2 regions of the Cellvibrio sp. PSBB023 genome follow, and region 1 is predicted to be linked to the other one. Evidence: predicted binding sites of a transcription regulator. Region 1 holds the regulator's gene; the other holds the start of a gene.

Region 1 (3,355 bases):
TGCGGAGGAAAAAAATACGTTTGCTGCAAAGCTGAAAAAATTGTGATGCGCATCACTTTTGTGGTGTGAGGCGCAAATGCGATAAAAAATAATGAATGCAGTCGTTGCGGGTTGTTACTGCGGCAGTGCAAAGACGCAAATAAACATACTGCCTTTGCCCAATTCGCTGGTAATTTTTAACTCGGCGTAATGGCGCATTAATACGTGTTTTACAATCGCCAGACCTAATCCTGTGCCACCAGTGCCGCTATTGCGGCTGGCATCAACGCGGTAAAAGCGCTCGGTCAAGCGCGGAATATGTTGGGCTTCTATGCCGGGGCCATTATCGCTGACCGAGATGTAGAAATTCTTTTGATCCTGCCATAACAAAATCGTAATGCGCCCTTCTTCCTGGGTGTATTTGATGGCGTTAATCACTAAATTGGAAAAGGCACTGTGCAGTTCCTTTTCATTGCCCGGCAGCAACAGTGGGCGTGTTGTGTTGTTGCACACCAGCGTGAGTTGCTGATTTTTTTCCTTGCTGAGTACTTCAGCTTCACTTTTTACAATGCTGAGCAATTGTTCGATATTGATGGGCTTGTGATTATGGCCCGCTTCCGTCGTCTCCAGTTTGGACAGCACCAATAAATCGTTGATCAGGAGCGACATGCGTTTGGCTTGCTGCAGCATTTGCTGTAGCGGTTTATCCCAACTGCGCACTGTGTTGTTATCGGCGAGGGTTTCCACGTAGCCGTTGATCACTGTCAGTGGTGTACGCAATTCATGGGAGACGTTGGCGATAAAATCCTGGCGCATTTTTTCCAGGTTGTGCAATTGCGTCACATCACGCACCACAATCAAGCGCTCGTGTTTACCAAAGGGCGTGATTTGAAATTGCAGGTATTTGGAGGGAAAACGCGGCGAGGGAATTTCCAGTGGCTCACCGTAATTGCCCTCTTCAAAATAGGTCACAAACTTGGGGTGACGAATAAAATTGATGACCGATTGGCCCTGGTCTTTGGTATTCAGGGCGAGCATGCGATGGGCGGCGGGATTCCAGAAATCCAGGTGGCCGCGGGCGTCCAGAATAATCAGACCATCCTTGAGGGCAGAGCTGATTTCCTGAATGCGCTTGATCACGGCTTGCAGGTTATCTTTTTCAATGCGCTGGTCGCGCTGCAACTGGTAGATGTTGTCGAAAATCTGCCCCCAGATACCACTGGCCTCGGGCGGGTGTTCGCTCTCGCGTTTGAGCAGCCATAGGTTCAGGCGGCGCATCTGCCACAGCATCCACACAATGTAGGCGCCGCAGCCCAGTAGCAGCCAGAGTGCGTAGTTGTCGCTGAAAAAACCGACCACACTGCAAATGGCGAGAATAATCAGAATGCGCTGGAGTTCAGCGCTGAAACCTTTTAACAAGACCTAAACCTCGTGGCACAAAAGCGAGCACAAAGAGACGGACAGTCCTGCAAGACCATCGGAGGGATGGATCCCGACGATGAGCCTCCAGGGATGGATTTACGGCGTGTCTTGCAGGACTGTCCGTCTCTTTGTGCGAATTCAGGGTAATCAGGCTTCGATGCGGGTGGAGAAGCGATAGCCTGTTCCGCGTACGGTCTGGATCAGGTCTTCGTGACCGTCGATGGTCAGCGCTTTGCGCAGGCGGCGGATATGCACATCGACCGTGCGCTCCTCCACATACACATTGCCGCCCCACACATGATCCAGCAGTTGGCTGCGAGTATAGGCTCTTTCTTGATGGGTGAGAAAAAACTCCAGCAGGCGATATTCGGTGGGCCCCATATCGACTGACTGATCGTGGATGGTCACGCGGTGACTGGCCGGGTCCAGGCACAGGCCCTGCACGGTGATGGGCGCAGCGGTAATTTGCGGGTCGGCGCGGCGCAGAACCGCTTTCAGGCGGGCAACCAGTTCGCGCGGCGAAAAGGGTTTGGTGATGTAATCGTCGGCGCCTACTTCCAGCCCCTGGATTTTGTTGTCCTCTTCGCCCTTGGCGGTGAGCATGATAATGGGGGTGCTGGCGGTGACTTCATCGCGCTTCAGGCGACGCGCCAGTTCTATGCCGCTGGTGCCGGGCATCATCCAATCCAGCAGAATCAGGTCGGGTTTTTCGTCGATAATCAGGCTGTGGGCATCCTGCGCATTGCTTGCCTCCAGCACTTGGTATTCAGCCATTTCAAGCGCAACGCGCAGCATATCGCGAATGGCGGATTCATCGTCGACGATAAGGATTTTACGACCGGTCATAATTGTCTGCCTAGATAAAACCTGGGTAAGCTTCACGGGTTTGTGAAGCTATTGTTGCAGCTTATTTAATAAGTTCAGTGTTACATATTTATGACAGGCTAAAAATTTATGCCGCTACTTCAGTGCGTCCTAGCGAAAGTAGTAATCGGTAGCGACCCCGACAAATATCGCCACACCTACCCAGTTGTTGTTTAAAAACGCCTTGAAGCAGGCCTCGCGTGCGCGAAAACGAATCAGCCATTGTTGATACGCAAACAAACCACCTGCCACCGCCAGGCCCAAGTAGTAGAGCAGCCCCAATGCAAAGCGGTCTCCCACCAGAATCAGCGCGTAGAGCGACAGTATTTGCAGTATGGCCGTCATGAGGCGATCCTGCTCGCCAAACAAAATCGCGGTGGATTTCACCCCGATTTTCAAGTCGTCGTCGCGGTCTACCATGGCATAAAAGGTGTCATAAGCCACTGTCCAGAGTACGACGGCGAGGTAAATCAGCCAGATATTTTCATGCAGCGAACCCGCTTCAGCAGCGTAGGCCATGGGCACGCCCCACGCGAATGCGGCGCCCAGTACTACCTGTGGCAGGTGGGTGTGGCGCTTCATAAACGGGTAGCAAAAGGCGAGCAATAAGCCGCCTACCGACAATTCGATCGTGAGCAGGTTAGTCATCAGCACCAATACAAATGCCAGCAGGCACAGGCCGATAAACAAGCCGATCGCCTCTCGGCTGGAAATGGCGCCGGTGGCCAGTGGGCGATCTTTGGTGCGCGCTACGCTGCCATCGATCTTGCGGTCGGCAAAATCGTTAATCACACAACCGGCGGCGCGCATCACAATCACACCCAGGGTAAAAATCAGCAGGTTTTTCAGGCTGGGCACCCCCTCGGCGGCCAGCCACAGGGCCCAGAGTGTCGGCCAGAGCAACAGCAGGGTGCCTATGGGGCGATCCATGCGCATCAGGCGCCAGTACAGCGGCAGCTTGTGTTTGAGGGTGGCGACAATACCTTGTGGCAGGCCAGTGTGTGGAGGTTTCATCGCCGCGGTGGATTTAGCCGCGCGGCGCGGTTTGTTGGGAGTTGTCATAAGCCAGATTTCAAATAAAAGCCGTCGT
Region 2 (3,355 bases), 770 kb from region 1:
GTGGCGCCACGCGCAGCACCTCTTCCATTGTCGTCAAACCAGCCGCGACTTTTTGGGCACCGGACAAGCGCAGGGTGCGCATCCCCTCTTTCATCGCCAAACGACGCAAGTCTTGCAGGTTGCAGTCGGGCACCACTTTTTCCTTGAGGCTTTCCGACAAGGTCAGGATTTCATACAGCCCTTGGCGCCCCAGATAGCCGGTATTGCGGCACTCCAGACAACCCACCGGACGATAGACCTTGGCAGGCACATTCACCTTCCAAGGCGAGACCAGTTCCTGCCAATGCTCGCTGGTTATATGCCCCTCCTCCTTGCAATGCGGGCAGAGGGTGCGCACCAGGCGCTGCGCCATCACCCCCAGCAACGTGGCATTGATCAGGTATGAGGGAATCCCCAGATCCAGCAAGCGAGCGATGGTTGAAGGCGCATCATTGGTGTGTACAGTTGATAGCACCAAGTGGCCGGTAAGTGCAGCCTGCACCGCCATTTGTGCGGTTTCCAAGTCGCGGATCTCGCCCACCATGATGATATCCGGGTCTTGCCGCATCAGGCTGCGGATACCGGCGGCAAAATCCAGCCCGATTTTGTGATGCACCTGGGTCTGGTTAAAACGCTCCTCCACCATTTCGATCGGGTCTTCAATGGTGCTGACATTCACCTCATCGGTCGCGACCTGCCGCAGCGACGAGTAAAGTGTTGTGGTTTTGCCGGAACCGGTCGGGCCAGTGACCAGCAAAATACCGTTCGGCCGGGTCAGCATGGAATACCAGCGCGCATAGTCATCGCCCACCAGCCCCAGATCCGTAAAGCTGCGCAGCAGCACTTCCGGGTCGAAAATACGCATCACCAGCTTTTCACCAAACGCCGTTGGCAAGGTGGACATACGCAGTTCGATTTCACTGCCGTCACTGCGGCGGGTTTTGATTCGGCCATCCTGCGGCTTGCGCTTTTCGGCGATATCCATCCGCGCCAGCACCTTGAAGCGACTGGTGACCGCCGTGGCGACATTGGCAGGTAATTCATAGACATAGTGCAGCACCCCATCAATGCGAAAGCGGATGCGGCCCACATCGCGGCGCGGCTCAATATGAATATCACTGGCGCGCTGGTCATAAGCGTATTGCAGCAGCCAGTCCACAATCTTGACGATATGCTGGTCATTGGCATCCGGATCGCTGGCTTTACCCAACTCAACCAACTGTTCAAAGTTGGTAATCGCCGACGCGGCTGTGGCGCCACTGGCACCAGACACCGAGCGCGCCAAGGTATAAAACTCCACCATAAAGCGTTCGATATCGGCCGGATTGGCCACAACACGCTTTACCGTACGGCGCGCCACGTGCTCAACCTGCGGCTCCCACCCCCCATAAACGGTTGGGTACAGGCGATAACCACATGATCCGGCTCCACCTTCACGCACAAAATCCCGTGGCGCTTGGCGAAGGCGTAACCAATCACCTCCGTACACTTGGCCACATCAATTTTCATTGGGTCTATATGAAATAATGGCAGGCGCGCCTTATTGGCCAGCCATTCGCTGAGGGTATCGCCATCCAGGGTTTTGCCGGGACGCTGCAAATCTTCCAGATTTTGGCTGGCCACATAGGCCAGGGGATGCATGATGGCCTGCTCGCGGGTGCGCGAAGCGCCAAGCAATACATTGGCATCTACCTGCGCCATGCGTCCATCCACGACCAGATCATTGATCAAGCCGCGCAAATCCAATACCCGATCCAGCACCATTGATGTTATTCCTGTGAATAAAGAGACGTTTCGCTAGAAAACCTGCACTGATTGTAGCGGCTCTCCCGTCAGCAGTCTGCCCACAACACCACAGGCTGGCGTTTTGGCCAGAACCGACTAGGCTCAACAAGCCCGTCATTGCTGCCTCGCCCAGCTCTCGCCGCCAACACCCCATATTGGCGCCTAGCAAAAGTCCCACTAAAAAGCATCACAACTTTGTCATAAATAAGTAATAAAGCTGCGTGACCTTGGCGGATGATGTTTTTATACTGCGCACACTTTTAACCCGAGGGGATAACCATGCCTTTTGCAAACTTGTCGAACCTGTTTGGCCGCTCGCCCATCAAACCCATGCAAGAGCACATGGCGCTGGCTGTTAAAGCAGCGGCCGAGCTTGTCCCGTTTTTTGATGCCGTCACCAGTAACGACTGGCCCCTCGCCAGCACCATCCAGCAACAGGTGGTGAGGTTTGAAAACGACGCGGACGAGATCAAAAAGCACCTGCGCCTGCACCTGCCCAAAAGCCTGTTCTTGCCGGTGCCACGCACCGACCTGCTCGAACTGCTGACCATGCAGGATCGCATTCCCAACCGCGCCAAAGACATTGCCGGGATCATCATGGGCCGCCGCATGACCATTCCTGACAGCATGAAAGTGCAGATGAATGAGTTTGTGCGCTCAAGCGTTGCTGCCGCAGAACAAGCACTCACTGCGATCAATGAATTGGACGAGCTGCTCGAGACCGGCTTCAGTGGCCGCGAGCTGACCGTTGTAGAAAATATGATCAAGGAATTGGACATTCTGGAGGAAAAGGCAGACCAATTGGAAATTGGTGTGCGCACCTCACTCTTTGCCCTCGAAGCCCAGCTACCCCCTGTGGATGTGATGTTTCTTTACAACATCATCGACTGGGTGGGTGATATCGCCAACCGCGCACACGATGTGGGCGGCCGTTTACAGCTGCTGCTGGCGCATTAATCCTTTACCTTGGGGAATCCACGATGACTTTATTTGCTGAATACGGCCATGTGCTGTTTATTCTAGCCTGTGCTTTTGGCCTGTTTATGGCCTGGGGCATAGGTGCCAACGATGTATCCAACGCCATGGGTACCTCGGTTGGCTCACGCGCACTTACCATGAAGCAAGCCATTTGTATTGCAATGGTATTTGAATTTGCAGGGGCCTATCTGGCCGGTGGCGAAGTCACTGAAACTATCCGCAGTGGTATTGTTGAGCTGGATGTAATGACCCAGCACCCGGATTTATTCGTTTTTGGCATGCTGGCCTCGCTTCTGGCAGCAGGTAGTTGGCTGTTAATTGCCAGTATTTTAGGCTGGCCGGTATCAACCACTCACTCTATCGTGGGCGCCATTATTGGCTTTGCGGCAGTCGGTATCTCGGCTGATGCGGTGCAGTGGAATCAGGTATGGGGAATTGTTGCCAGTTGGGTCACATCGCCGCTGGCAGCAGGCATTCTGTCATTCTGGATCTTTCGTTCAGTGCAGTATTTAATCCTGGATACTGAAGATCCCTTTGCTAATGCCAAGCGCTATATCCCTTTCTATATGTTTGCCGTGGGTTTCTTTTTATCCATGGTCACCCTGCTTAAAGG

What was found. Region 1 encodes PhoB, which activates phosphate uptake and scavenging genes when phosphate is short. Its sites were predicted from a motif close to TGTCATAAANNTGTAACA; they were not measured.
Region 2: B0D95_RS16910 (TIGR00153 family protein) is a predicted target of PhoB. The motif match lies at 1,961-1,978, and genes of this name have one in related genera.

What each region holds. Positions count from the first base shown of each region.
Region 1 covers NZ_CP019799.1:3,170,274-3,173,628, reverse strand. The annotation lists gene phoR (phosphate regulon sensor histidine kinase PhoR) at 115-1,398, opposite strand; gene phoB (phosphate regulon transcriptional regulator PhoB) at 1,549-2,247, opposite strand; gene ubiA (4-hydroxybenzoate octaprenyltransferase) at 2,377-3,201, opposite strand; gene B0D95_RS13790 (chorismate lyase) at 3,338-3,355, opposite strand, start outside.
Region 2 covers NZ_CP019799.1:3,940,196-3,943,550, reverse strand. The annotation lists partial or broken gene B0D95_RS16915 (GspE/PulE family protein) at 1-1,743, opposite strand, end outside; gene B0D95_RS16910 (TIGR00153 family protein) at 2,044-2,721, shown strand; gene B0D95_RS16905 (inorganic phosphate transporter) at 2,745-3,355, shown strand, end outside.